DNA from 3 places in the Mycetocola spongiae genome. Region 1 is predicted to be linked to each of the others. Evidence: predicted binding sites of a transcription regulator. Region 1 holds the regulator's gene; each other region holds the start of a gene.
What was found. Region 1 encodes HrcA, which represses chaperone genes, less so after heat shock. Its sites were predicted from a motif close to TTNGCACTCGNNNNNNNCGAGTGCNAA; they were not measured.
Positions count from the first base shown of each region.

Region 2: the regulator HrcA is predicted to act here: its motif matches at 7,610-7,636, upstream of KXZ72_RS14470 (invasin domain 3-containing protein).
Region 3: the regulator HrcA is predicted to act here: its motif matches at 6,820-6,846, upstream of groES (co-chaperone GroES).

Region 1 is NZ_CP080203.1:316,761-326,431, forward strand. It holds gene KXZ72_RS01595 (hypothetical protein) at 129-638, opposite strand; gene rpsT (30S ribosomal protein S20) at 770-1,036, opposite strand; gene lepA (translation elongation factor 4) at 1,920-3,773, shown strand; gene KXZ72_RS01610 (DUF1990 family protein) at 3,778-4,431, shown strand; gene hemW (radical SAM family heme chaperone HemW) at 4,428-5,651, shown strand; gene KXZ72_RS01620 (DUF4870 domain-containing protein) at 5,718-6,122, opposite strand; gene hrcA (heat-inducible transcriptional repressor HrcA) at 6,294-7,316, shown strand; gene dnaJ (molecular chaperone DnaJ) at 7,385-8,482, shown strand; gene KXZ72_RS01635 (16S rRNA (uracil(1498)-N(3))-methyltransferase) at 8,486-9,226, shown strand; gene KXZ72_RS01640 (histidine triad nucleotide-binding protein) at 9,240-9,593, shown strand; gene KXZ72_RS01645 (PhoH family protein) at 9,661-9,671, shown strand, end outside.
Region 2 is NZ_CP080203.1:3,140,531-3,150,201, reverse strand. It holds gene KXZ72_RS14470 (invasin domain 3-containing protein) at 1-7,510, opposite strand, end outside; tRNA gene KXZ72_RS14465 (tRNA-Lys) at 7,945-8,020, opposite strand; tRNA gene KXZ72_RS14460 (tRNA-Lys) at 8,055-8,127, opposite strand; gene KXZ72_RS14455 (inositol monophosphatase family protein) at 8,233-9,036, shown strand; gene KXZ72_RS14450 (alpha/beta hydrolase) at 9,033-9,671, shown strand, end outside.
Region 3 is NZ_CP080203.1:2,551,614-2,561,284, reverse strand. It holds gene KXZ72_RS11795 (AAA family ATPase) at 1-1,844, opposite strand, end outside; gene KXZ72_RS11790 (SulP family inorganic anion transporter) at 1,985-3,673, shown strand; gene guaB (IMP dehydrogenase) at 3,694-5,196, opposite strand; gene rarD (EamA family transporter RarD) at 5,348-6,310, opposite strand; gene groES (co-chaperone GroES) at 6,447-6,743, opposite strand; gene KXZ72_RS11770 (THUMP-like domain-containing protein) at 6,921-8,108, shown strand; gene KXZ72_RS11765 (hypothetical protein) at 8,105-8,632, opposite strand; gene KXZ72_RS11760 (hypothetical protein) at 8,719-9,219, opposite strand; gene KXZ72_RS11755 (hypothetical protein) at 9,360-9,671, opposite strand, start outside.

The DNA.
Region 1 (9,671 bases):
AACCGCCAACCACCAACCGCCAACCGCGACACTCGCCAGCCGCGACTCGCCAGCCGCGAGCCACCAGCCGCCAACCGCCAGTCTCAAGCCGCGCGCAGGCATCCCGCGCCGCCAGCCGCGCGCGGCCCCTAGTGCGTGAGGAAGGCCTTCAGCCCGGCGATTCCGGCGAAGGCGACGGCAATCAGGATCCCGGTGAGAATCGAACGGAACGAGGACTTCTCCTTGCGCAGATGCCCCAGAATCAACCCCAGGAGACCCATCCGGATCACGGTCACCAGCTGCGCGGTCAGGAGTGCGCCCGCCGGAGGCAGCCAGCCGAGGGCCGCGGCCACGAGCAGCAGAACCGGAATGGTGGTGGAGGACGCGATGGGCAGCGCATTACGCAGCTCGTGCTTGGCGAGGGTCCAGCTGGGCGGCTCATCGGTGCGCACCCGCTCACCCAGGGCCTCCGCGAAGGTATGCGCCAGATAGGTGGTGAGCCCCGTGGCAAAAACAATCAGCGCCGCGCGACCCGAGCTGGCATCCGTGGGATGCTGGCTGATCAGGGCCGTCAGAATGAGGACGTTGCCATAAACATAGGCGGAGATGCGGGCCGCGGCATCGGCTCGGGAGGGTGCGGGCCGGGGCGTGGGGGTCATCACCCCATTATTTCCGACGCCGGGGAACCCCCACAAATCGGATGGTCATTCGCGTCGCAATATACACAAAACACCCCTCGGAGTGCACTGGGTGCGATTCCCGAGGGGTGTGAAGTGAACGTCTGTGAAGACTACTTGCCGAGGGCGTCAACCTGCTTGGCGAGCGAGGACTTGCGGTTAGCAGCCTGGTTCTTGTGCAGAACACCCTTGCTCACGGCCTTGTCGAGCTTCTTCGATGCGGTGCGGAGGGCGACAACGGCCTGGTCCTTATCACCGGCAGCGATGGCTGCGAGGGTGTGACGGGTAACGGTACGCAGCTCGCTCTTTACGGCGCGGTTGCGGTCCTGGGCCTTCTTATTGGTGCCAATTCGCTTGATCTGCGACTTGATATTTGCCACGTTATATACGCTTTCGTTTGTTCCGAATGGTGAGGTGCCGGTTAGCGAGAGAGGGCGCCGTCCAGCGAATTCGTGTGGTTACTCCGCACGCAAGTCAAGACCCGATCCTATCACCGGAAGTCCCCGCACCCAACCACGCGGGCCCCTGGCGCGTCGAATCCGCCCCTTTTTCCCGGAAAACCGGCGCTCCCGCGGGGGAGTGGGGTCCGGAAATTCCCTCCCGCGACCCCGTCCTACCGACCCTTCCCCGCCCGGTGCGCACTCTCGCCGCCCGGCCCGCGCTCTTCCCCGCCTGGCTCGCACCCTCTCGCGCGCGACTCGCTCTCTTCCGCGCCTGGCTCACGCCTTTCCGTGACCGACTCGCTCCCTTCCTCGCCTGGCTCACGCCTTTCCGTGACCGGCTCACGCTCTCCCGCGCCCGGCACACACACCCTCGCCGCCTGGCTCGCTCCCTTCCGCGCCTGGCTCACGCCTTTCCGTGACCGGCTCGCGCTCTCCCGTGCCTGGCTCGCGCCCTTCTGCGCCCGGCTCGCTCCCTTCCGCGCCTGGCTCGCGCCCTTCCGTGCCTGGCTCGCGCCCTCTCGCGCCCGACTCGCATCCTTCTTCGCCCGGCTCGCACCCGCCCGCGCCTGGCTCGCGCCTGGCCCGCACTCTCCCGCGCCCGCCACACACCCTCCCGCGCCCGCCACCCCGGCCGGCCCGTCTCCTATGGCCCCCAAAACCCGCGCCCGCCCGCCGCCACCTCCGCAGTAATCCAGAGGAAACCGGCACGGGTTTCGGCGCGCGTTCGTCGCGAACCGCACCTTCATGGAAGAATGGGAGGTTAGGGCGCCCCTTGGGTCGCGCCATGTCAGTTTTTGTCGATCGAATCCCAGAGGAACGTGTGAGTCCCCAAGCTGTTAAGGCACTAGAGCCGGCAAGTACCCCGCCGGAGTTCATCCGCAATTTCTGCATCATTGCGCATATCGACCACGGTAAGTCCACCCTGGCCGACCGCATGCTCGGAATCACCGGAGTGGTGGCCAATCGCGATATGCGCGCGCAGTATCTCGACCGCATGGATATCGAGCGCGAGCGTGGCATCACCATTAAGAGCCAGGCCGTGCGTATGCCCTGGGCCGATGACGCCGGGCAGTCCTATGCCCTGAATATGATCGATACCCCCGGCCACGTCGACTTCTCCTATGAGGTCTCGCGTTCGCTGGCCGCCTGTGAGGGTGCCATCCTGCTCGTGGATGCCGCCCAGGGCATCGAGGCCCAGACCCTCGCCAACCTCTACCTGGCCATGGAAAACGATCTCACGATCATCCCCGTGCTGAATAAGATCGACCTGCCCGCGGCCGATCCCGAAAAATATGCGCTGGAGCTCGCGAACCTCATCGGCGGCAAGCCCGAGGACGTGCTGCGCGTCTCGGGTAAAACCGGCATGGGCGTGGAGGACCTCCTCGACCGCGTGGTGCGCGATATTCCCGCCCCCGTGGGCAATGTGGATGCAGCCCCGCGCGCCATGATTTTTGACTCGGTCTACGATTCCTATCGCGGAGTGGTCACCTATGTGCGCATGGTAGACGGCACGCTGAAGCCGCGCGAGCGCCTCCAGATGATGTCCACCGGCACCGTGCACGACCTCCTGGAGATCGGCGTATCCTCGCCCGAGCCCGTGCCCTCCAAGGGCCTGAGCGTGGGTGAGGTGGGCTATCTGATCACCGGCGTGAAGGACGTGCGCCTGTCCAAGGTGGGCGATACCGTGACCCACGCCCAGAAGCCCGCCACCGAGGCGCTGCCCGGCTATACCGACCCCAAACCCATGGTGTTCTCGGGGCTGTATCCGATCGATGGCTCGGATTATCCGATCCTGCGCGAGGCCCTCGATAAGCTTAAGCTCTCCGATGCCGCACTAAATTATGAGCCCGAGACCTCCGTGGCCCTCGGCTTTGGTTTCCGCTGTGGATTCCTCGGCCTGCTGCACCTGGAGATCATCACCGAGCGCCTGGAGCGCGAGTTTGGCCTCGACCTGATCGCCACCGCCCCCAGCGTGATCTACGAGGTCACCACCGACGATAAAAAAACCGTCACCGTGACCAACCCGAGCGAGTTCCCCACTGGGAAGATCGCCGCGGTCTCCGAGCCCATGGTGCGCGTGGCCATCCTCGCGCCCAAGGACTATGTGGGCACCATCATGGAGCTGTGCCAGAGCCGCCGCGGAACCCTGCTGGGCATGGACTATCTGGGTGAGGACCGGGTGGAGCTGCGCTATAACATGCCTCTCGCCGAGATCGTTTTTGACTTCTTTGACCACCTCAAGAGCCGCACGCAGGGTTATGCATCGCTGGACTATGAGCCCTCGGGTGAGCAGGAAGCCGACCTCGTGAAGGTGGATATTCTGCTGCAGGGTGAGGCCGTGGACGCCTTCAGCGCCATCGTGCACCGCGATAACGCCTATGCCTATGGTGTGTTGATGACCGAGCGGCTTTCCAAGCTCATCCCGCGTCAGCAGTTTGAGGTGCCGATCCAGGCCGCAATCGGCGCCCGCATCATCGCCCGCGAATCCATCCGGGCCATCCGCAAGGATGTATTGGCCAAGTGCTATGGTGGCGATATTTCGCGTAAGCGTAAACTCTTGGAAAAGCAGAAGGAGGGAAAGAAGCGCATGAAGATGGTTGGTCGCGTGGAGGTCCCCCAGGAGGCATTCATTGCCGCGCTGTCCGGAGATACCGAAAAGAAGGAAAAGAAGTAGGGCGATGCGACGGAGCAATTTCGAGGATCAGCCCGTAGATTATGCCGCGGTGGGCGCCACACAGGCCGCCGATCTGATGCAGTATCCGCCGCAGGGCTATAGCCCCGCCGAGGACAGCATCCGCCTCGGCAGCGGTCGCGAGCGCTATGACGCCGCGGTGGCCACCCTGCTCAGCTGGGGTGCCCAGCGTGATGCCGGCCTGGAGATCCTCGAAATTCGCCCGGGCGACGGCAACGAGTATGCCGGAATCCAGTTTGACGATGAGGGCAATGCAATCGCGCCCAATCATCGCCCGGGGGAGCAGCGCTTCGCTCCCGATGGCAGCCCGTTCCTGGACGCCGGCACCACCGCGCGCCTGCGCGGACGGATCGGCCGCTTTGGGGTGGACATGAAAATCCGGGTGGTATATCTGCTGGAATCGCCCAACCGCACGTCCTTCGCCTATGGCACCATCGGCAATGCCCAGCTCAGCGGCGAGGAATCCTTCACCGTGGAGATCCGCGAGGACGACTCGGTGTGGTTTATCACGCGCGCCTTCTGGCGTCCGGTCTCGCTGCGCTATCGCACGTTCCCGCCGCTGGCCACGCGCCGCGCGCAGGTTCTGGCCACCGCGTATCTGCGTGCGCTCTCGCCCACCTGGGCGAGCCCCGCCTCCTGATGGGTGCCCTGCCCCTCGGAGATCCGGCGCCCGCGGATGGTGCCCTGCCCGCCCATGTGGTGGAGGCCTCGCGCGATCGCGACCTGAGCTTTTATCTGCACGTCCCGTTTTGCCGGGTGCGCTGCGGATACTGCGATTTTAATACCTATACGGCCACCGAACTGCGCGGCGCAAAACAGGTGGACTATGCCGATGAGGCCATCGCCGAGGTGCACCTTTCAGCGCGCGTGCTGGAGGCCGCGGGGCTGCCCGCACGCGCGGTAAATACCGTGTTTTTTGGGGGCGGAACCCCCACGCTGCTGCCCGCGGAGAATCTGGCGCGGATGCTGCACGTGGTGCGCGATACCCACGGTATTCGCCCGGGCGCGGAGATCACCACCGAGGCCAATCCGGATTCCGTGGACCTCGCCTATCTGGAGGAGCTGGCCGCGGCCGGCTTCACCCGCGTCTCCTTTGGGATGCAATCGGCCGTGCCGGAGACCCTGCGCACGCTGGATCGCAGCCATACCCCGGAGCGCGTTCCGCTCGTGGTGGACTGGGCCAAGCGGGCGGGGTTGCAGGTGAGCGTGGACCTGATCTACGGTTCCCCGGGCGAAACCCTGGAGCAGTGGCAGACCAGCGTGGATGCCGCGCTGAGCTATGGTCCCGATCATCTCTCCGCCTATTCGCTGATCGTGGAACCGGGCACCAAGATGCACCGCCAGATTCGCAGCGGTGAGCTGGCGGAACCCGATGAGGACCTGCAGGCGGATATGTACGAATACGCCGATGCCACGCTCGCCGCCGCGGGCTTCCAATGGTATGAGGTGTCCAATTGGTCCCTCTCGGAGGCCACCCGCTCCCGGCATAACCTCGCCTATTGGCGCGGCGATGATTGGTGGGGCATCGGGCCGGGCGCCCATAGCCATATCGGCGGGGTCCGCTGGTGGAACGTGAAGCATCCCGCGGCCTATGCGCAGCGCATGGCGGCGGGGGAGTCCCCGGCCATCGGCCGGGAAACCCTGGATGCCGAGACCCGCGAGATGGAGCGCATCCTCCTGGAATCGCGCACCCTGGAGGGGATTGCGCTCTCCGGCCTGGAGCCCGAGGCGCGGGAGGCGATTCCGCGCCTGATTGCCGATGGCCTGATCGAGGGCCGCGAGGCCATCGCGGGGCGGCTGCGGCTGACGCTGCGCGGGCGGCTCCTCGCCGATGCCGTGGTGCGTGCCCTGACCGTTTAACGCCGGATACCACTCGGGCCGGCCATCCCCGCGAGGAAATGGCAGGCCCGGGCCGGTGGGTATGGCCTATTTGATCATCCGCCAGCTGAGCGGATAGCGATACGGGGTGCCGACCAGTGCGGTGGACCCGCCGATGATCGCGAAGATCAGCGCGGCAAGCTCCAACAGCGGGACCAGCAGGAGCAGGATCAGGCCGATGCCCAGAAAGAGCGTGCCGGTGCCGACAATTCCCAGGGCGATGATCACGATCAACGCGCTGAGCTGGAAGTTCAGCGCCTCCTTGCCCTCCTGATCCACAAAACGACCGCGGTCGCGGAAGATCAGCCAGATGATCAGCGCCGGCAGTGGGCTGAAGATTCCGCCGAAGTGGCACAGGGCGGCCCAGGTTTTATCCTGGCCGGGGGTCAGCGGCACGGGGCCGGCGGGCGCTGCGTTGTAATAGGGAGGCTGTCCCTGCTCGTATTGGCTCATTATTTGGCCAGGATAGCGGCAGTACCGGTGTTGTATAACGGGGATGGCCGGGATGATTCGTGCCGCTGACGGAAGCGGGCTAAGATTGGCACTCAGGGGCCCGGAGTGCCAGCGGCCCCGTGCCGGTAGCGTTATACCGGCGGTGCACAGATATGGGAGGGTGGTGAACGGATGGTTTCCGAGCGTTCCCTCGCCGTCCTCCGCGCTATTGTGCAGGACTACGTATCCAGCCGCGAACCCGTGGGTTCCAAGGCCATCGTGGAGCGACACTCCTTCGGGGTCTCCGCCGCGACCATTCGCAACGATATGGCGCAGCTCGAGGAGGAGGAGCTGATTCACGCCCCGCATACCTCCTCGGGACGCATCCCCACCGATAAGGGCTATCGCCTCTTTGTGGATCAACTGGCCGATCTGCGCCCGCTCAGCTCCGTGCAACGCGGGGCCATCGAGGAGTTCCTCGGCGATGGCGTGGGCCTGGACGATGTGCTCTCGCGCACCGTGCGCCTGCTCAGCCAGCTCACGAGCCAGGTGGCCATCGTGCAGTATCCGTCCTTCGCGCGCGCCCAGGTGCGCCATGTGGAGCTGGTCATGCTCGGCGAGCGTCGCCTGCTGGTGGTCCTCATCACCGATAACGGCCGGGTGGAGCAGCGCGAGATTGAGCTCACTCTTCCCCTCGGGATCGACGAGGTGGATACCCTCAAGGCGCGGATTAACCGCGAGCTGCACGGCCTGAGCGTGGCCGATGCCGCGCGCGGGCTCGCCCGGCTGCGCGCCGATCCCGTCGCCGAACACCCCGATCTGATGGAGCGGCTATGTGGCGCGCTTGAGGAGCAGATCACCGAGTATCGCCAGGATCGGCTGGTCATGAGCGGCACGGCCAACCTCGCGCGTTCCGAACACGATTTTGCCGGCAGCATCTATCCGGTGCTGGAGGCGCTGGAACAACAGGTGGTGCTGATGCGTCTTTTTGGTGAGATGCAGATCGACGCCCAGGGCGTCTCCGCGCGGATCGGGCGGGAGAATGCCCCCTTTGGGCTCTCCGAGACCTCGATCGTCGCCGGAAATTATTCTTCCTCTGCGGGCGAAATCGCCCGTCTTGGGGTGCTTGGACCCACAAGAATGGATTATTCAAGCAATATTGCCTCGGTTCGCGCCGTGGCGCGCTATCTCTCCCGCCAGCTCGGCGAGGGCTAGCCCACAAAAATCGGTAAGAGTAAACGGACCGCACCCCCGTCGGGGCGGCCATAAATGGAGGATCACGGGTGGCTGACCACTACGAGGTACTGGGTGTTGCGCAAGATGCCTCGGTAGAAGAGATTAAGAAGGCGTACCGTAAGCTGGCGCGTCAGCTGCATCCCGACGTGAACCCCGCCGAGGACGCGCAGGAACGCTTTAAGGCCGTGACCCACGCCTATGACGTGCTGAGCGATCCCGAGCAGCGTCGCCGCTATGACATGGGCGGTTCCGAGGGACAGGGCCAGGGCTTTGGTGGCTTCGGCGATATTTTTGAGCAGTTCTTTGGCGGCGGTGGCGGCCAGCAGCGCGGACCCAAATCCCGGCGCGAGCGCGGCCAGGACGCCCTGCTGCGCGTGGATATTGACCTGGACGAGGTCATCTTTGGTACCCACCGCGACCTCGAGGTGGATACCGCTGTGCTGTGTGAGACGTGTCAGGGCAGCTGTTGCCAGCCCGGCACCCACCCCGTCACCTGTGATATCTGTCACGGTTCGGGTTCGATCCAGCGCACCGTGCGCAGCCTGCTGGGCAATGTGATGACAGCCTCGCCCTGTGGCACATGCCGCGGCTATGGCACGATCATCACCAACCCCTGCGCCACGTGCCAGGGCCAGGGCCGCGTGCGCGCCCGACGCACCGTGCCCGTGGACATCCCCGCGGGAGTGGACACCGGCCTGCGCCTGCAAATGCCCGGCTCGGGTGAGGTTGGCCAGGCCGGCGGCCCCAACGGCGACCTCTATCTGGAGATCAAGGTGCGCCACCACGATGTCTTCAGCCGCAGCGGCGACGACCTGCTGTGCACCCTGGAGGTGCCTATGACCGAGGCCATCCTGGGCACCACCACCACGATCCCGGCGCTGGATGGCGACCTCGAGATCGAGATCCGCGCGGGAGTCCAGGCCTCCGATGTGATCACCATCCGCGATCGGGGAATCACCAAGCTGCGCGGCCACGGCCGCGGCGACCTCCGCATCGGCATCCAGGTGGTCACCCCCACCAAGCTGGACCATAAGGAACGCGAGCTGATCGAAAAATTCGCCGCGGGCCGCAAGGATAAAACCGCCGCTCTGGGCCAGTTCCAGCAGGGTCTCTTCTCCAAGCTGCGCGATAAGTTCAAGGGCTAAGCCGTGTCCAGCCTGTTTCTGCGCGAGTTCCCCACGGTTCCGGCCGTGGGGGACTCGCTGACCCTGACCGGGCCCGAGGCCAAGCACGCGGTCACGGTGAACCGCGTGCGCGTGGGCGAGGAGCTTTTTCTCGGCGATGGCAAGGGCATCATGGTGGCCTGCACCGTGACCGCTGTATCCCCGCGCGAGCTCGTGGCCGAGGCCACCGCCGTGACCCTGAGCGAGCCCGATCGTCCCCGCCTGTACCTCGTGCAGGCCCTCGCCAAGGGCGACCGCGATGAGATGGCCGTGCAGGCGGCCACCGAGCTGGGCGTGGCCGGGGTCATTCCGTGGGCCGCCGAGCGCAGCATCTCGCGCTGGCAGGGAGATAAGGTCGCAAAGGGGCGCGCCCGCTGGGAGACCATCTCCCGCGAGGCCGCCAAGCAGTCGATCCGCGCGCACCTGCCCGAGGTGCGCGAGATTGTGGACCTCACCCGGCTGTGTGAACTCACCCAGGAATTTGAGATGCTGGTGCTTGATCCCACCGCCGAGGTCGCTCTCACCACGTATCTGGTGAATCACAGCGAGCACACCCGGCCGATCGCGCTGGTGATCGGCCCGGAGGGCGGAATCTCGCCGCGGGAGCTGGCGCTCCTGGACAGCGCCGGCGCGCGGCGCGTGGTCCTGGGCAATACGATCCTGCGCACCTCCACGGCGGGACCCGCCGCAATGGCGGTTATCAATGCCGCACTGGGCCGCTGGTAGCTAGGATAGGAACATGACCGAACACGAGCCGAGTATTTTTGCCCGCATCGTCTCCCGTGAAATCCCCGCGGATATCGTTGCCGAGACCGATCGCCTGATCGCCTTCACCGATATCGCTCCCCAGGCGCCGGTACACATCCTGGTGGTACCCAAGACCGAAGCCTATGCCAATGTCACCGAGCTGGCCGCGGGCGACCCCGAGCTGCTCAGCGAACTGGTGCTCTTTGCCCAGAACATCGCCTCGGAACACGCCGATGGTGACTACCGCCTCGTGTTTAATACCGGCCCCGCCGCCGGTCAGACCGTCTTCCACGTGCACGCCCACGTCCTCGCCGGTGGACTCACCGAGGCCTCCGTTGGCAGCTAACGCCCCGGGCGAGAACCCCGCGGCCGAGGGCTCCGTGGAATTGCGCATCCCGCTGGAGGGCCTGCCGATGGTGGGCCT
Region 2 (9,671 bases), 370 kb from region 1:
CGGGGTCCACGGCCGCGGCCAGGAAGAGCGCGGCAGCGTTTCCGTCGGCGGTCAGCGGCCGCGAGCCGGAGGTCACCTGAATCGGCTTGCTGCCCGCGCTGGTGGAACTCACGCTTGCGGTATAGCTTCCCGGGGTGGCCGCGACGGGGGTGAAGGCCGTGATCGATCCGCTGCCGAGGCCCGCCGTGGTGGTGGCCAGCAGGGTGCCCGCGGCCCCCGAGACCGGGTTGCCCGCGGCATCGGCCAGGGTCACGGTGATCGTATGGGTTCCGCTGCCCACCACCACACCATCGGTGGAGACGGCGAAGCCGGTGGCCGCGTTTCCGGGGTCCACCGAGCCGGCGATAAACTCCGCCACGGTATTGGCTGTGGTGGCCAGGTCCACCCCGTCATAACCGACGGTGATGGTTTTATCCCCGGCCAGGGAGGAGCCGATGCTGGCGGTATAGGTTCCGGGGTCCTCCGCGGATTCGGTGAAGGAGGAGATGATGCCATCGCCGATGTCCTGGGCGCTGATCGCGAGCAGCCCCGCGGCGGCACCCGAGACGGGGTTGCCATAGGCATCACCGAGGGTCACGGTCACGGTGTGTTCCCCCGTGCCCACGATCTCCTGGCCCGCGGATACCCGATAGGTGCTGAGCGCATCGGCGGGGTCCACGGCGGCCGCGATGAAGCTCGCAATCGTATTGCCATCGGCGCTAATCGGGTCATCGTGGGTGGTGACGGTGATGGTTTTTTCCCCCGCGAGCGTTGAGCCGATCGTGGCTGTATACGTGCCCGGTTCCGTCTCGGACTCGCTGAACTCACCGATCTCGCCCGAGCCGAGGCCCGGGGTACTGAGTGCCTCCAGCGTGGAGTCCATGCCGGTCACGGCATTCCCGGCCGCGTCCACGAGGCTCACGGTCACGGTGTGTTCCCCCTCGCCCACAACCCGGTCGCCCGTGGAGACCCGATAGTGAGTGCCCTCCGCGGAGGTATCGGGCTCACCGGCGATAAACGTGGCGATGCCGTTTCCGCGCAGTTCCAGATCGCCCGCGTCATAGGTCACGGTCACGGCCTTGCCGCCGGAAATGGAGGAGGTGATAAGCGCGCTATAGCGTCCCGCGGTGGTGGTCTCGGTGAAGCCCGAGATGCCGCCGCCGCCAAGCGCATCCTCGGTGTCCGCGGCGAGCCGCGCGGATTCCCCCGAGACGGGGTTACCCAGCGCATCGCTCAGGGTTGCGGTCACGGTATGCGAGCCGCCCTCGACCGAGGCGCTGCCGCCCGAGACGGAATAGCCGGTGCCGAGGGCCCCGGGGTCCACATTCCCGGCACTAAATACGGCCAGTCGGTTTCCGTCGGCTGCCAGTGCGCTGCCGCCGAAGGTCACCGAGATGGTTTTGGAGCCCGCGCTGCTGGAGGTCACGCTGGCCCGATAGCTGCCCGGGGCGCCGTCCTCAATAAAGCTCGTGATGGAGCCGGTTCCGAGCCCGCCGGCGGCGGTGGCGAGCAGGCCCGCGGCCTGTCCCGAAACGGGGTTTCCGGCCGCATCCGCGAGGGTTGTGGTGATCATATGGCTTCCGGTTCCCGCGGGAACCGTGTCCGTGGATACGGTGAACCGGGAGGAACCCGGTGCCACGCCGCCCGCGATGAAGCTCGCGTCCGCGTTTCCGCGCGACGTCACGGGGTCCGCACCCAGGGTCACGGTGATCGGTTTGATCCCGGCGAGGCTTGAGGTGACCGTGGCGGTGAAGGTGCCGGCGGTGGCCGAGGCCGTAAATCCGGAGATCACTCCCGTTCCCAGGCCGGCCGCGGTCGCGGCGGCCAGGTTCGCGGCGGGAACGGCCACGGGGTTGCCAAATTCATCGGCCAGGGTCACCGTCACGGTATGCGATCCGCCGGCCACGGAGGCCGTGCCGGTGGACACCCGATAGCCGGAGCCCACCCCGGTGAGATCCACATCGGCGGCGATAAAGCGCGCGATGCCGTTTCCGTTCAGGGTCACCGGGGCCGCACCAAAGCGCACCGTGATGGTCTTGGAGCCGGCGAGCGTGGAGGTGATCCGCGCCTGATAGGTTCCCGGGGTCTGCGCGGACTCGGTGAACGCGGAGATCTCGCCGCCGCCCAGCGCCTGGGCGCTTATGGCGGATAGGCCCTGGGCCTGACCGCGCACCGGATTGCCGGTGCTATCGGCGAGCGTCACGCTCACCGTGTGCTCCCCGGATCCCACGGTTGCGGTGCCCGTGGATACCCGATAGCGGGTCGCGTCGTTTCCGGGGTCCACTCCCCCGGCAATAAAGTCGGCATCGGTATTGTCCTTGCCGCTTATGCTCAGCCCGCCGAAGGTCGCGGTGATCGCCTTAATTCCGGCAACCGAGGAGGTCACGGTGGCAAGATAAAGCCCCGGCTCGGATTCCACGAAGGCACCGATGCCGCCCGATCCGAGGGGGTCCACGGTCGCTGCCAGCACCGCGCCCGCCTGCCCGGTTACCGGGTTATCAAACGCATCGCGCAGGGTGATACTCACGGAGTGTGGCACCCCGGATACCGAGACGCTGCCGCCCGAGACGGTATAAAAGCTGCCGTTTTCCAGGTCCACGGCGCCCGCCCGGAAGCGGGCCTCGGCATTACCGGTGGCCGCAAGATCCGTGGTGTCCAGGCTCACCGCGATGGTGGTGGTTCCGGCCACGGTGGAGCCCACCGTGGCGCGATAGAGTCCGGGCGAGATCTCGGTGATGGCGGACAGGGTCACGCCCGTGGAGGGGGTGGCGGTGGCGGCCAGATCGGCGGCACGATCGCTCACCGGGTTGCCAAAACCATCGCGCAGGGTGATGTCCACGCTATGGGTTCCGGTTCCCACGGTCTGGGTGCCCGAGGACACCTCAAAGCCGCTCGCGCCGGGGTCCACGGCGGCGGGGATAAACCGGGCCGTATCGTTGCCCTCGGCGAGCACGGTCAGCCGATCGGCACCAAATACGGTGCGGATCGGCTTATCCCCGGCCAGCGTGGAGGTCACGCTCGCGGTATAGGTACCGATGGTATCGGTCTCGCTAAACGCCGAGATTGCCCCGCCGCCGAGGTCCGCGCTGGTCGTGGAGAGGATTCCCGCGGCCTGGTCCGGGACGGGGTTTCCGAGGGAATCGGACAGGGTCACGGTGATCGTATGGGTTCCGTCGGATACGGTCTGGTCTCCGCCGGTGACCGTGAAGCGGGTGCCGATATTATCCACGTCCACGCTGCTCGCGATAAACGCGGCCACCGTATTGCCCCCCGCGGTGATTTCCGCACCGGCCAGGGTGGCCTCGATGGTTTTATCTCCCGAGATTGAGGAGGATACGGTGGCCAGATAGGTGCCGGGTCGCTCGCCCTCGGTGAAGGCCGAGATCTCCCCGGTTCCGAGGTCCTCGGCGCTGATCGCGGCGAGATCCGCGGCGCGCCCACTCACGGGGTTGCCATAGCGATCGGCGAGGGTCACGGTCACGCCGTGGGTGCCCTCACCCGCGGTGACCTCGCCGCCCGAGACGACCATCCGGGAGCCCGTATTTTCCAGGTCCGCGGCGGCGGCGATAAAGCGCGCGGTGGCATTGCCGTCCACGGTGATCGCGGCCACGCCGAGGCGGGTGGTGAGCACCTTATCCCCGGCCCGCTGAGAGGTGATGGTGGCGGTATAGGTTCCGGCGGTCGCCGTCTCGGTGAAGCCGGTGATGCTTCCCCCGCCGAGCGCGCCCGGGGTGGTCGCGACCAGGCTGGCGGCCTGGCCCGAGACGGGGTTGCCAAACGCATCCGCGAGGGTCACCGTGATGCTGTGGCTTCCGCTACCCACGGTCTGCTCCCCCGTGCTCACCCGCACGCGGGTTCCGGGGTTGCCCAGGTCCGGGGCGCCGGCCGCGAAGAGGGCACTCACGGAGCCAATCTCCAGGGCGCCATCAAAGAGCACGGTTATCTCGTGTGCACCCGCGGAGGTCGAGCGCACCAGCGCCCGATAGACGCCGGGTGTTCCGGTCTCGGCGAGCGCGCTCACGATCACGGCCCCGGAGGCGTTATCGGCCACGCGGGTGGAGAGGCGGGAGGCCACACCGGTCACCGGGTTGCCCAGCGCATCGGCGAGCGTCACGGTGATCTGATGGGCGGCCGTTCCATCGGCGGGACGGGCATTATTATCGTCGATGATGACCCCGGAGCGGCCCTCGCCGATCTCGGGTATTCCGGCAATAAACACCGCGTTGCGGTTTCCGCCCTCGAGCAGGCCCAGCGAGTTTTCCGTGCCGGCGTCATCGCGCAGCGACACCGCTACCGCGACGGTCTGGGCCACGGTGGAGGTGAGCGTGGCCGTATATTCCCCGAGGGTCTCGGTCGCGCTAAACCCGCTCAGCACGGTTCCGGCGGCGGGGACAACACTTCCGCTCAGCGCGTCTACCCAGCCCGCCGCGGGATGTCCGGCCCCGTCGGTGAGGTTCACGGTCACGGTATGGGTGGCCACACCATCGGCGATCACGGAGCCGCCGCTCACGGTGAAATTGGTTCCGGGATTGGCGATATCAATCGGGGCGCGCTTAAACGTGACGCTCTGCGGAGACCCCGAGATGGTCTCGGTCCCGTTCACGCGCGCCGTTACCGAATAGCTGCCGGGAATCTCGCTGACCAGGTGCAGGCGGGCCTCGCCGCCCTCCACGGTCAGGATCGTGGCGGTGGCCTCGGGCCCGCCGATCACGTCATCCTCGGTACCGGGAATACCGTCCGGGCCGGGCCAGGTTGTATTCTCCGGGATGCCAAAGGTCACCGCAGCATTGCTCACGGCGGCGCCGTCGGCGTTTTCCACGTGGGCGCGAAGCACGTTATTCTCGAGGCCGTTGGCGAGCTGCCCGTTGGTCTCCACGGAGAGGGTGGCCGCGGTGGCGATGGGACGATCATTATCGGTCACGGTCACGGGGACCGGGCGCAGAATGAGCCCGTTAAACTCGGGGTCCTCGGAGGTCACGGTGAGGTTGAGGGTGGCCGCGCGGGTGCCGTCCACCACGAGGTTATCTATCGCCTGCACCGGGACGTCCACAAAGCGGTCGATGGTATCCAGGGTGGGTTCGGTCGCGCTCAGATTTTCGTGGGTGGGTAGCGCACGCAGGATTCCCGCCGCCGTCTGCTCGGGCACGGGGATGGGCAGCGTGGCATCGGGCACCAGGCCCGACCACTGCTGGCCCAGGATGACCGGCGCCGTGGGCGCCTTGGTGACCCGGCCCGCCGGGTCCACCGAGAGGTTGGATACGCGGAAGCTGGCCGTCTCGGTGCCGGGCTCGGCCACGGTGATCGCGAGCGGATCGGGTCCCGTGATTCCCAACGGGGAGTTATAGAGCACCGAGTGGTCGATATCCGGTCCGGCGATGCCGGTGGTCTCGGCGATATCGGAGAACCCGGCGAAGTTAATCGGGGCCGCGGTGGTATTGGCGGGGTCCACATTGCTGACCCCCGCGGCGTTGCTGAAGGCGCCCGCGGGAATCATGGGCACGATGGTTCCGGTCCCGTTCGCCCGGGTCACCAGGGTCCAGCTATTCAGGGAGATCGGGGTCAGGGAGACCACCTGCTGGCCGGGTGCGGTGCCGGTGAAAACGATGTCCTCGGCGGTCAGCGCGTTGCTGCCCACCGGCTCGGAGGCGCGAATCTCAAAGCTCACATCGCGGAATGAGGTGGGATCCTCCTGCGTGGAGGAGAGGGTACCGGCCTCGTTAAACCAGCCTCCCTGTTTAATCCAGGCCTGCGGCGCACAGCTGGAGAGCCCGGTGGCGGACACCACGCGCGAATACTGCGAGGTATTGCCGGTGGCCACCTCGGTGGTCTGCAGGCGCACGACGTTTTGATCACCCGTGCCGGTATAGGGCAGGCCGAAGGTTGCGGGGAGGGCCGCCTGGGTGGTGCTGATCCGGCCCACATACTGTTCCAGGCCCTCGCCGTCTCCCCCGGCGAATGCCCCGCGACCCAGGAATACGTCCACATAGATGTCCTGGGTGGGGATGGCATTGCCCCCGGTGCCGGGGGGAGCCACGGCGATATCGATGCGGCAGGCCTGCGCCGGCTCGCTGATCACGGTGGCGGCGGTGGGGAATACGGTGCGGATGCGCCCATTGGCGGCGTTATAGATTCCGTTTGAATTGGTCAGTGTATTCTCGTTGGCCGCCGTGACGATTCCGCCGACCCGGGTCATGATATTGCGATAGATCGGATTGGTTTTGGCGGTCACCGACTGATTACTGATCTGCACGGCGGAGTAGCCGCCCACCACCGAGTTATTAAAGATGCGCACACCATCGCTGCTATTGGCGGTGGTGGAGCCGTTAACGCGCACCCAGGAGGAGTTCACGCTGCTGCTCTGGGTCCCGGGGCCGTCATAAATAAACGTGTTATCACGCACCGTGGTGGTGGTCGGGCCGAGGTTATTCAGATAGATCGGGTTATTGCTGCGGTTCACCGTGGCGGTGAAGGTATTGCCGCGGATCATCATGTTATTCCAGGTGCCGCCGGTGAAGTCGATCACATTGGAGTTTCCGCCATCGGCACCCCAGGCGCGCACGGTGTTATTGGTGATGAGAATATTCTGGCCGGAGACCGCGGTATTCCAGTTGCGCACAAAATAGTTGTATACGGGGTCATAGCCGCCGCCGTTCACCGGCTGATCCCAGCTGCTGCGGTCCACGGTGAGGCCGTCGATGATCAGATCACCGTTGCGTGCGGGGGCGAGCAGGATCGCGTCCCAGTAGTTGCGCTGGAAATGGACGTTTTGGATCAGGGTGTTTTTGGCGCCCTCCACGATCACGATGCCGCGCTCCAGCGCATAATTTGAGGGCAGGGCCGGGGTGGTTGCGGGGTTGGCCACCTGACCGTTAATCACGGAGAAGTTTTCGGCGGTGGCGCCCACATAGATGCCACCCTCGGCGCTGGTGAGCTTGGTGAAGTTGCGGAACGTCTGGTTTTTTCCGGTGAACAGCAGCACGTTATATCCGGAGTCGGTCACGATCGACCACCCGAGCCGGTTCTGGAAGTCCAGCGTCACGTTATCGTGCTGTACCCAATAGCGGGAATTGGTATCGCCGTCGATCGCGGCGTTAATGCCGGCATCGTTCACCATGCTGCGCGACATCTCGGGCACCTGGGGGGCGGGGTTATTGGTGGTATTCCAGTTCAGCTGGATTTCCGCGGAGGCCGCGTAGGTTCCGTTGACGAGGCGGATCTGCGGGGCCGGCGCGATCAGGACGCTCGCGTCGGCGGGCAGAGCATTGGCCTCCTGGATTGCGGCATAGAGCGTACAGGTGGGCACGGCCGGGGTACCCGCGCTGAAGCGGGTTGCGCAGACCCCGTCGCCGGGGGTTGCATCGGCCACATCGCGCGCATCATCCACGTAGAAGGTATGACTATATCCGTTATCCGGCATCGCGGCCGCGGCCGCGTTGAGCGTGGCGATCGCGGTGAGCCCGGAGAGGGCCAGCGCGGAGGCCAGCAGGAGGGTGAGGAATTTTTTTCCGGACCCGGATGCGGGTTGTGTCATGTCTGTGGTGCCTTTCGCCCGGGCGGGTTTGTCTCCTCCGGCCCGGGATCTACCGCGGATACCCGCCACGGCCGGAGGGTCACCGGTGTGGCGGGTGCACTAATACTCGGGTATACCGGGTGCGGTGGTATACCTCGTGCGGGGCAGGGATGGATGCGCACTAACCCCGGATCTTCGCCGGGCCCGCAGGGGCCCGGATAATCGCTATCTGGCTTTCCCCCGGCAAAAACACGGAGGGCGCGGCCCGGGCGGCGCTATGTCGGCTGCGGTGTCATCGATATCCCCCCGGTCACCCGCGCAAGTTAGCTAACGAGTGTTATCTCTGATCTCGATCCTAATCGAGTTTTCGGAAATATCAGTAACCCAAACGGGGGCCAGGCCCGGTTTGATATCAAAAAGACACAAAAAAAGGCCCCCGGAAAACCGGGGGCCGTTGGTGCACCCCCTCGGACTTGAACCGAGAACCCACTGATTAAGAGTCAGTTGCTCTGCCGATTGAGCTAGAGGTGCAAATTATTCAGTTATGCGCGGCCGAGGCACGCGGTGCACCCCCTCGGACTTGAACCGAGAACCCACTGATTAAGAGTCAGTTGCTCTGCCGATTGAGCTAGAGGTGCGTGTTGAACCCGTGTGGGCCGAACAAAACACTAGATTACCCTCGTACCGGGTCCGGGCGCCAATTCGGCACGCCGGGTGGGCGTGGCGCGCGCTATCCTGGACCCATGACCGCTCAGACGCTGCCCTCCCCCGCCGAGGATCTGGCCCTCGCCCACCGCCTCGCCGATGCCGCCGATGCCATCTCGCTTGAGCGCTTCCGGGCCGGCGATCTGCATGTATCCACCAAGCCCGACCGCACCCATGTCACCGATGCCGACCTGGCCGTGGAGCGTGCCCTGCGCGAGATCCTCGCCCGCGAGCGCCCCGGAGACGGCATTCTCGGTGAGGAATACGGCACCGAGGGTGCCACCTCCCGGCAGTGGATCCTGGACCCCATCGACGGCACCGCCAATTTCCTGCGCGGCGTACCCAATTGGGCCACCCTGATCTCCCTCGCGGAGAACGGCGTTCCGCGCGTGGGTGTGGCCAGCGCACCGGCCTTCCGCAAGCGCTGGTTTGCGGCCCCGGGCGAGGGCGCCTGGCTGAGTGAGGACGGCCTGCCCCCGCGCCGGCTGCGCGTCTCCGGCGTCTCCTCCCTCGCCGATGCCTCGCTCAGTTTTCAGTCCATCGGCCAGTGGCGCGATGCCGGCTATCTGCCGCAGCTGCTCTCGCTCGCCGAGGATGTCTGGCGCGATCGCGCCTATGGCGATATGTGGTCCTATGGGCTCCTCGCCGAGGGCCTGATCGATATTGTGGCCGAGTTCGACGTGAAGGAATACGATATCGCGCCGTTTGTGGCCATCGTCACCGAGGCCGGGGGCCGCTTCACCGCGGTGGACGGCAGCGAGACCATCTCCGGGCGCAGCGCCCTCGCCACCAATGGCGCGCTGCACGAGGCCGTGCTCTCCCGCCTGGGCCACGGCGCATGAGGATCGCCCGCAATACCCTGATCTGGGTGGCCTGCCTGGTGGTGCTGCTCCTGGTGGGTGCCGCCGTCTGGATTAATATTCGCTTCTCCGGCGAGCGCGAGGCCGCGCTGCACGCCTGGAATAACGAGGCTCTGAGCATCGAGGTCATCGATACCGGCATCCTGATGCTGCCCGCGAAGACTCCCACCGAGCCCACCGGCCTGGTCTTTATCCCCGGGGCCAAGGTGGACCCCTATGGCTATATGGATAAGCTCTCCGGCATCGTGGAGGCCGGGCATCCCGTGCTCATCTCCTTCCCCACGCTGGGCCTGGCCATCGTGGATGCCACCCCGCTGGATTCCCTGATCGCCCCCGCCCCGTCCGGGATCTCCTGGGCCGTGGGCGGGCACTCCCTCGGCGGCGTCCGCGCCTGCCAGATCGCCGATACCGGTCAGGCCGCGGGCCTCGTGCTCTTTGGCAGCTATTGCGTCAACGATCTCTCCGCGGCCACCCTGCCCGTGCTCTCGCTTGCCGCCGAAAACGACGGCCTGAGCACGGCCACCAAGATCGCCGACGCGGCACATAACCTGCCCGCGGATACCGAGTTTCTGGTGCTGGAGGGCGCCAATCACGCGGGCTTCGGTGATTATGGCGCC
Region 3 (9,671 bases), 960 kb from region 1:
TCGCGCGCCGCGGGCAGATTATTCTGCCAAAAATCGATAAATCCCTCGGCAAATACGGTGATTTCCCCGTCGAGTCCGGCGCCCGGATCGGGCACCGTATCCGCCCGCAGCGAGCCAATTAATGCGCCGGCCGCGGCAAAATGTCCGCCAAAACTCAGCGCAAATATCAGGTTGCCCGAGATTCGTCGATCCAGCAGTTTCAGCCCGGAGGCGCGGGCCTCCGCCCCGGCGGAGCGGAGGAGGCGCACGGCATCCCCCGGGTTGCGGCGCAGGCGCAGCTCCGCACGGCCGAGCAAAAACAGGGAGTAGGCGCTGGGGCCGGCCGCGGAATCCGCGGAGGCCATCAGCGCACGCATCCGATCGGCGGCCCCGAGCAGCGTGTCCCGGTCATTGGCCAGCAGCAGTTCCGCCCCGGCACGCGTGGCCGCGGCCCGGGACAGGATCGGATCGGGCAGATCCGGTGCCGAGGATCCTGGGGCCCGGCGCTCCGGGTCGGGCTCGCCACCGTCGCGCTCCACAAAGAGCGCGCGGGCGCGCGCCGCGAGGGTGAGCGAGCCGGGGGTATCCCCCAGCGATTCCAGGCAGCACGCCCGGATCAGGAGGATTTCGGGATCGCTATCCCAGGGGGCCGGGAGCGCGAGGCAACACTGGTTCAGCGCCGAGGCATCGGACTCGCTGACCAGGCGCATCCAGGACCCCCGGATGATCTCCACCGCATGCTCGGTATCCCCCGCGCGCAGGGCATGCCGGATGGCCTCGGTGGGGAAACGCTGCGCCAGCTGGAGCGCGGCCGTGCTATTCAGCGCGCGCAACAGCTCGGGGTTGTCCCGTCCCAGCGCGAGGCGGCAGTGGCGGGCAAAAATATCGTGCCAGCGGTAGACACACTCGCCGTCCTCGCCGAGGAATCGCGAGAGGAAGAGCCCCTGCCGCACACACTCGTCCAGTAGCGCGGCCGCATCGCTGCGCCCGGTGAGCGCGGCGGCCAGGCCGTCGCCCACGCGTGAACACGTGGTGGCGCGGCGGATGAACTCCGCGAGGTCGGGGCGCAGGGAGCCGAGGATGCTCTCGGAAATAAAATCGGTCAGCAGTGGGTTCAGGGCCGGTTCGGCATCCGTGACCCCGGCCGGGAGCGGGTTATCCGCGCGCAGCGCGAGGTCCACGGCCACGGGCCATCCCCCGGTCAGCTCGGCCAGCTCCCGCACCCGCGTCTCCGGGAGCGGGCGCTCCCGCTCCCGGGCGGTTGCGGCGATCTCCTCGGCGTGCAGGCGCAGGTCCTCCCCGTCGAGGACCCGGGCATCGCCCGCGATCAGGGCCCGGTTAAAGGTTTTTTCCAGCCCGCCGGTGCCGGCGAGGACCAGGCGCAGCGCGGGTCCGGCGGAGTACGCGAGGGCGCGCAGCAGTGCCCGCGCCTCCTCGCTCTCGGCCCGATGGGCCTCGTCGATCACCAGGGTCAGCGGTATGCGCCGCGAGCGCAGGGCCTCCACTAGCCGGTCGAAGGCCGCCTCGGTGCTCTCGGCGCGGGGCAGCGGCGCGGCGGGATCGCCCTCCTCCCATACGCGCTGGAGTGCGCTGAGGATCGCGGTGAGTACCCGGCCGGGGCTGCGATCAAACTCGGTCAGGGTGATCCAGGCCACGGGCCGCGGATGCCGCCGTGCCCAGTCGGCGAGCGCCGTGGTTTTGCCATAGCCGGAGGGGGCACACAGCAGCAGCGGGGAGTATGTGGCGCTCGCGTGATCCAGGAGGTCACTCACCCGGGGACGCGCCGCGATGCCTGGTCGCGGCTGCGGCGGCACGGTCAAAAACCAGGGGGCCTCGGCCCAGGTTTCGACGTCACTTCCTTCCATAACGGCAGTGTATTGCGAACACTCGTTAGCTGGCGCTATTTCTCCAAATATCTCATGTGCAACTGATGACTTCTCTCCGGAAGGCTCGGTATCGGCCGCCGCGGGCGACACACTGGATGCCGGGCGAAAGGTGGACGGTCATGAGACTTCCGTGGAGTGGGCTGGGTCGCACAACCCTATTCGGCGAGATCACGGCGGGGATCACGCTACTCGCGATCTCGGTGCCGCTGAATATCGGATATGCCCAGATCGCCGGGCTCCCCGCCTCGGCCGGGCTCTATGCGCTGATCGTCCCCACCCTGATTTACGCATTTCTGGCCTCCTCCAAACACGTGGTCGCCTCGCCCGATGCCGCCTCGGCGGCCCTGGTCTTTTCCTCGCTCGCGGGGCTCGGCATCGCGGGCGATAACCTCCCGGTGATGGCGGCGGCCCAGGCCCTGCTCAGCGGGCTACTCTTCGCCCTGGCGGCGATCTTCCGGCTGGGGTTTTTGGCCACGTTTCTCTCGGCCCCGATCCTGATCGGGTTCATCTCCGGGCTGGCCCTCGAGATTCTGCTCTCCCAGATCGCAAAGATGCTGGGGATTCCGCTGGAACACAACGCCGGCTTTGCCCGCGGCGTCCTCACCCTCCTGGGCTCCCTGGGACAGACCCACGGCTGGTCGCTGCTGATCGGCGGGGGCTGTCTTGCGGTCCTGATCCTGGGGCGTCGTTTTGCCCCGCGGGTCCCCTGGGCCCTCGTGGTCCTGGTCCTCGCCGGTGCCGCGGTGCAGGTCTGGGGCCTGGCCGCACACGGAGTTGCCGTGCTGGGGGAGGTTCCCGCGGGCCCGCCCGTGCTGGAGATCCCCCTGGTTCCCTGGGCCGCCTGGCTCTCGCTATTACCCTCGGCCGCGGCCCTGACCCTGGTGACCATGGCGGAGGGCCTGCTGCTCTCGCGCTCCTATGCGGAAAAGAACGGCGAGACGGTCTCGCCCAATCGGGACCTGCTCGCATTTGGCGCCGCGAATCTCGCCGCGGGGGTCTCCGCCTCCTTCTCGGTGGGCTCCTCAACCTCGCGCAGCGCGGCCATGGACCAGCTCGGGACCCGCACACAACTGCCCAGCCTGGTACTCGCCGCCGGCACCACCGTATTGCTACTGTGCGGCACCGGGCTCCTCGCGGTGATCCCCGCGCCCGCAATCGGGGCGGTGGTGGCGATCGCCGTATTCCGGCTACTCGGCTATACCGAGTTTTTCCGGCTCTGGCGGCGCTCGCGCGGCGAATGGGTGATTGCCCTCGCCTGTGTCCTGGGGGTGCTGACCCTCGGCCCGCTTGGTGGGCTCGGCGTGGCATTTATTCTGTCGCTGATCGCGCTTGCCCGGCGCGCGGCGGCGCCCCCGATCGATATTCTCCTGGGCTCCACCGATCCCACCGTGTCCCTCCTGGACGGCGTGGGTCCCGGGGAGCAGACCGCCCCCGGGGTGCGGGTCCTGCGCTTCGCCGCCCCGATCTTTTTTGCGAATGGCGGATTGCTGGCCTCGCGACTCACGGAGGGCCTGGACGGGGCCGTCCCGCCCATCCATGCGGTCATCCTTGACCTGGAGGCGGTGACCGATATCGATATCACCGGGGCCGATGCGCTGCGCGGGGCCCGGGACCGGCTCACCCGGCGCGGCATCTCCTTCGCCTATTCGCGCATGCGACCGGGGCTGCGCGCGCGGCTCGATGAGCTGGATCTACTGGCCGGCACCCGCGAATTCCCGACAAACCGCGAGGCGCTGCACTCGGTGCTGCGCCTGCCGGATACCGCCCCGGGCCCGGGGACAGAAAAGGGCCCGGCCACCTCGCGGTGACCGGGCCCGATGAGCGGAGACTATCCGCGATAATTGGGGGCTTCTACAACCATCTGGATATCGTGCGGGTGGCTCTCCTTGAGGCCCGCCGCGGTGATCCGCACAAACTTGCCGTTCTGCTTAAGCTCGGCAATCGTGCGTGCGCCCACATAGAACATCGACTGGCGCAGGCCACCGATCAGCTGATAGGCCACGGCCGCGAGCGGGCCGCGGAAGGGCACCTGACCCTCGATGCCCTCGGCGATGAGCTGGTCATCGCTGGGCACATCGGACTGGAAATAGCGGTCCTTGGAATAGGACGTCTTTTTGCCGCGGGTCTGCAGCGCGCCGAGCGAGCCCATGCCGCGATACTTCTTAAACTGCTTGCCGTTAACAAAGACCAGGTCGCCCGGGCTCTCGGTACATCCGGCGAGGAGCGAGCCCAGCATCACGGTATCGGCGCCGGCCACGAGGGCCTTGGCGATATCACCCGAGTACTGCAACCCACCATCGGCGATCACCGGAACCCCGGCCTCGCGCGCGGCCAGCGAGGCCTCGTAGACGGCGGTGACCTGGGGAACACCCACGCCGGCCACCACGCGGGTGGTGCAGATCGAGCCGGGGCCCACGCCCACCTTAATGGCGTCGGCACCGGCGTCAATCAGCGCCTGGGCGCCGGAGCGGGTCGCGACGTTTCCGCCCACGATATCCACCTTATTAAAGCTCGGGTCGGCCTTGAGGCGGCGGATGATATCAAGCACTCCGGCGCTATCGCCGTTGGCGGTGTCCACCACGATCATGTCCACACCGGCATCGCGCAGGGCGCAGGCGCGCTCCCAGGCATCGCCGAAGAAACCGATTGCGGCACCCACCCGCAGGCGGCCCTCATCGTCCTTGGTGGCATCGGGATACTGCTCGGATTTTTCGAAGTCCTTCACGGTCATCAGGCCGCGCAGCTTGCCGTCCTCGTCCACCAGCGGAAGCTTCTCGATCTTATGCTCGGCAAAGAGCGCGAGGGCCGCCTCGGGGGCGATGCCCACGGGGCCGGTGATCAGCGGCATCGGGGTCATTACGGCGGAAACGGCGGTGGTCTCCACCTCGGCGGTGGGGACAAAACGCATATCGCGGTTGCTGATGATACCCACCAGCGTGCCGTCCTCGGTGACCACGGGCAGGCCCGAGACCCGGAACTCGCCACAGATCGCGTCGACCTCGGCCACGGTGGCATCGGGGCCGGTGGTCACGGGGTTGGTGATCATTCCCGATTCGCTGCGCTTGACCTTATCCACATAGGCGGCCTGGTCCTCGATCGAGAGGTTGCGGTGAAGCACACCGATGCCGCCGTGGCGGGCCATCGCGATGGCCATCCGGGCCTCGGTCACGGTATCCATCGCCGAGGACAGCAGCGGGGAGTTCATCGTGATGCGCTTGGTCAACCGGGTGGCGGTCTTCGCCTCACTCGGAATGACGTCGGTGTGCCCGGGAAGGAGCATCACGTCGTCGTAGGTCAATCCAATGAAACCGAAGGGATCCGGCTGATCCATATTTCCCCTTTTGTGAAGGCCCGCGCACGGGAAAGTGAATGTGTGGCTCGGGGCCTGGGATAAAGCTCCGATAGTCCATGTTAAGCGAAAACCGGGAGGATTTATTTCCACCCCATTCCCGCACACCGCCGCCGCGGGCCGGCGCGCCCCGCTACGGCCCGATAACGGGCGGAATTGGGCCGGTAATCGGCGGGATCTCGCGGCGATTGCGGCGGGCGCTGACCACCAGGTCCACTGAGAGAATCACGAGCGAAAGCCAGACGATTCCAAATCCGATCCAGCGCGCCACCGGCATCTCCTCGCCGAGCACCAGCCAGCCGATCACAAACATCATGGTGGGGGCGAGATACTGCGCAAAGCCGATCGCGGTGAGCGAGATGCGGCGCGCGGCCGCGGCGAAGAGCAGGAGCGGCACGGCCGTGGTGATTCCGGTGCCGATCACCATCGCGGTCACGAGCGGCGGCGAGTGGAATAGGTCCAGCGTGCCGCGCGTGGATTGCAGATAGCCGAGGATGATCGCGGCCACCGGCAGCAGCATCAGCGTCTCCAGGAAGAGCCCGGGCAGCGCGCCCACGCGGCCGCCGAGGCCCTTCTTCAGGAAACCGTAGATGCCAAAGGAGAACGCCAGCAGCAGCGCAAACCACGGGAACGTGCCAAAGCCAATCGAGATGATCACAAACGCCACGGCGGTGGAGCCCAGGGCAAACCACTGCCAGAACCGCAGCCGCTCGCGCAGGAAGATCACACCGAGCAGGATCGTGACCACGGGGTTCACAAAATAGCCCAGCGCGGCCTCCACGATATGACCGGTGGAGGTGGCCACCACATAGGTCTGCCAGTTGAGATAGATCACGAGGCCCGCGACGGCGATGATGCCCAGCAGCTTGGGCGAGCGCAGCAGCCGCGTGGTCTCTCCCCAGCCGCGCGTGATCGTGAGCAGGAGCGCACAGAGGATCAGCGTGAATACGATTCGCCAGGCCACCACCTCAAAGGGGTTAACGGCGGCGATATAGACAAAATAGAGCGGTAGGAGGCCCCACAGCAGATAGGAGCCGAGGGCATAGGCGAGGCCGCGACGGGTCTCCGAGATCGAGGTGGGTGGCGCGGCGGCCATGAAATACGTCCTTTAGTGCATGGGTGGGGGCTGTGGCCGATCGCCGAGGGGATCGGGCGCACAAAAAATCTCGACGCCCGGATGGCGAACCATCCGGGCGTCGAGAGCAAAACTCTGCGAGTTAAAAACTCGGGTACTAGCGAACCACTACGGCGAGGACGTCGCGAGCCGAGAGGACCAGCAGGTCTTCCCCACCGAACTTCACCTCGGTTCCGCCGTACTTGGAGTAGATGACCTTATCGCCGACGGCGACGTCGAGGGGGATGCGGTTGCCGTTATCGTCGATGCGGCCGGGGCCTACGGCCACAACCTCGCCCTCCTGGGGCTTCTCCTTGGCGGAGTCAGGGATAACAAGGCCGGAAGCAGTGGTCTGCTCCGCCTCTACCTGCTTGATGACGATGCGATCCTCGAGCGGCTTGATGGAGACCGACACGTTTGACCTCTTTCTACACTAAGACTTGAGTTAGCACCCTCACGTCGAGAGTGCTAATAGACAGTCTAGGGAGTCGTTGGCACTCACGCAATGCGAGTGCCAACCGGGGGACGCAATTCACAGTGATTACGGACAGTCAGTGCCGCGGGCCGCGCGCCGATTGGTAGGTTGGGAGCCGTGGAGAGAAACGAATTACTCGAGCTGCTGACCCCGGAGGGGCTGCGGCTCCTTGATATCCTCTCCGCCGAGGAGAATCCGGGCGATCCGGTGGCCCGCGTGAGCCGCCTGCGCGCCGCGGGGCACTCGCCCACGCTCGTGGCGGCGGCCCTCACCCAGGATCGGCTGCGGCGCAAGGCCACGGGCAAATTTGCGGAGTTCGCGGGCCGGATGCTGTTTACCCAGGCGGGCCTGGAGCAGGCCACCCGGCTGCGTGTCGCGGCACTGCACGCGGGACGCTTTCGCGAGTTGGGGGCCACGAGCCTGGTGGACCTGGGCTGCGGCATCGGCGGGGACGCACTGGCCGCGGCCGCGCTGGGCATCACGGTGACCGCGGTGGAACGCGATGAGATTACCGCGACGCTCGCGAGCTATAACCTCGCGCCCTTTGATAATGCCCGGGTTGTGCATTCCCCGGCCGAGGAGATCGACCTGGGCGCGTTTGACGCGATTTTCCTGGATCCCGCGCGGCGCACGGCGGGGCATGCCGAGACATCGCGGCTGACCCGCGCGGCCGATTATTCGCCGTCCCTGGATTTTGCGTTTGGCCTGGCCGAGACCACCCCGGTGGGCATTAAGCTTGGTCCCGGATTTGACCGCGAGGATATCCCGGCGGGCTGGGAGGCCCAGTGGATCACGGTGGACGGGCAGGTGGTTGAGCTCGGGCTCTGGTCGCCCGCGCTCGCGCGCCCCGGCATCACCCGGGCGGCCCTCGTGATCGGCGCGGACGGGATGCACGAACTCACGGCCGCGGAGGACAGCCCCGATGTGGACGTGCGGGACCTGGGTGAATATATTTATGAGCCGGATGGTTCGGTGATCCGCGCCCGCCTGATCGGCGATCTGGCGCGCACGCTGGAGGCCGGGATGCTCAGCCCCGGCATCGCCTATCTCACGGGCGACCTCGCGGCGGATACCCCGTTTGCCGCTCGTTTCCGGGTGGTGGAGCGGTTCAGCCTGGACGAGAAGCTTTTGAAGCGCGAGCTGCGGGCGCGGGATATCGGCACGCTTGAGGTGAAAAAGCGCGGAGTGGATATCGATCCCGCGGCCTTCCGCAAGCGGATGGCGCTAAAGGGGAAGGCCGCGGCCACGCTGATCCTCACCCGCATCGACGGCCGCCATGCCGCGCTGCTGGTTGAGCGCGCCTAGCCGAGAATCAGGCCAAAAATACGGATGATGCTATAGACCATCCAGAGCGCGCTGAGCAGGATGCCGATCAGGCCGAGGGTGCGGGCGGTGCGGGCGCGGGCCGAGGCGGGGTCGCGGGAGAGACCGCGCGCGGCCAGGATCACGGCAAGAATGCTCAGGGGCAGGGTCCAGCCAAAAACGATCCCGCCCACCACCCCGATGAGGCCCAGGATAAATGCCGCGGTGGTCCCCGCATCGGCCGGCAGCGCGGGCGCATAGCCCGCCCCGGGATATTGCGCGTGGGGCCCGGGCGACGCGGTCGCGGCGGCGGGAATGGTGGCGGGTGCCGGGGCGGCGGGAACCCCGCCGATCGAGGGCTGCTCGGGGATATATGCGGGCTCGGCGGGCACGCGGGCGGCGCTATCGGGGGCAATCCCTGTCACCGGGACGGCGGCACCAAAGCCGGGGTCGCTCGGGGCGGCGAAGGCGATCGCGGGATCCTGCGCGGCCGCGTCACCCTCCTCGGGTATCTGTGCGTGCGTCATGACCGCCCCTTCCGTCTCGGAACTCGTGTGTGGTTCGAGGCTAACCCATTCGGATGCGGAGCATCCGGCGGGGGCGCGGAATTTCCCTATTCCACGTCCGCGCCGGTGCAGCGCACCCGCATCTCAATCGACCCCGCATAGCGATCGCTGTCCGCGAGTGTTGGGGTCGGAGTCTCCGGCTCGGTCATCGCGATCGGATCGCTCACCACCACCTCGCCCTCGGTCGCCGTGACCACATAATCAATCGCGCCCCGCCCATTCGGGATCGCCTCAATCTGCGGATCTTTGGACACGAATAGTATAAGTTTTTTATCCTGCACCCACGCCGATACCTCTCCGGGGCTGGCATCAAGTACATCCACCTGGTAAAACGGCTTCTGCGCGAAGCCCAGGCCGGAGGCCCCAATCCAGTCGCAACGCAGATCTCTGGGGAAAAAACTCACCCGCTCAACGCCGTGCTCCGTCTCATAGGTAATCGTCACCACCGACGTCTCCGCGGCACATCCAGAGAACCCCAATACGGCCGCCACCATAAGCCCGGCACCGGCCACGCCCTTGCCCCACCACGCGCGCGTCACATGCGCCATACCAGCTGCCCCCTCAGGTTCGCCGCCGAGGCTATCGCACGGTCGCCCCACGCCCGGGGTCGCTGTCCGATAGTGGGCTCCCCAACGCGGAGACCCTGGCAGGGTACGATCCCAGGTCCCGGACGGCCCGCAAGATTGCCCTATTCCACGTCCGCACCGGTGCAGCGCACCCGCATCTCAATCGACCCCGCATAGCGATCGCTGTCAGCGAGTCCTGGGATCGGTATCTCCGGCCTATCGCTTATCAGCGGATCGCTCACCGCCACCTCGCCCTCGGTCGCCGTGACCACATAATCAATCGCGCCCCTCCCATCCGGGATCGCCTCAATCTGCGGATTTTTGGACACAAATGAAATAAGTTTTTTATCCTCAACCCATGCCGTTACTCGCCCGGGGTCGCCCTGTTGGATACTCACCCGATGATAGGGCTTACTCGGAAAACGGATCCCACT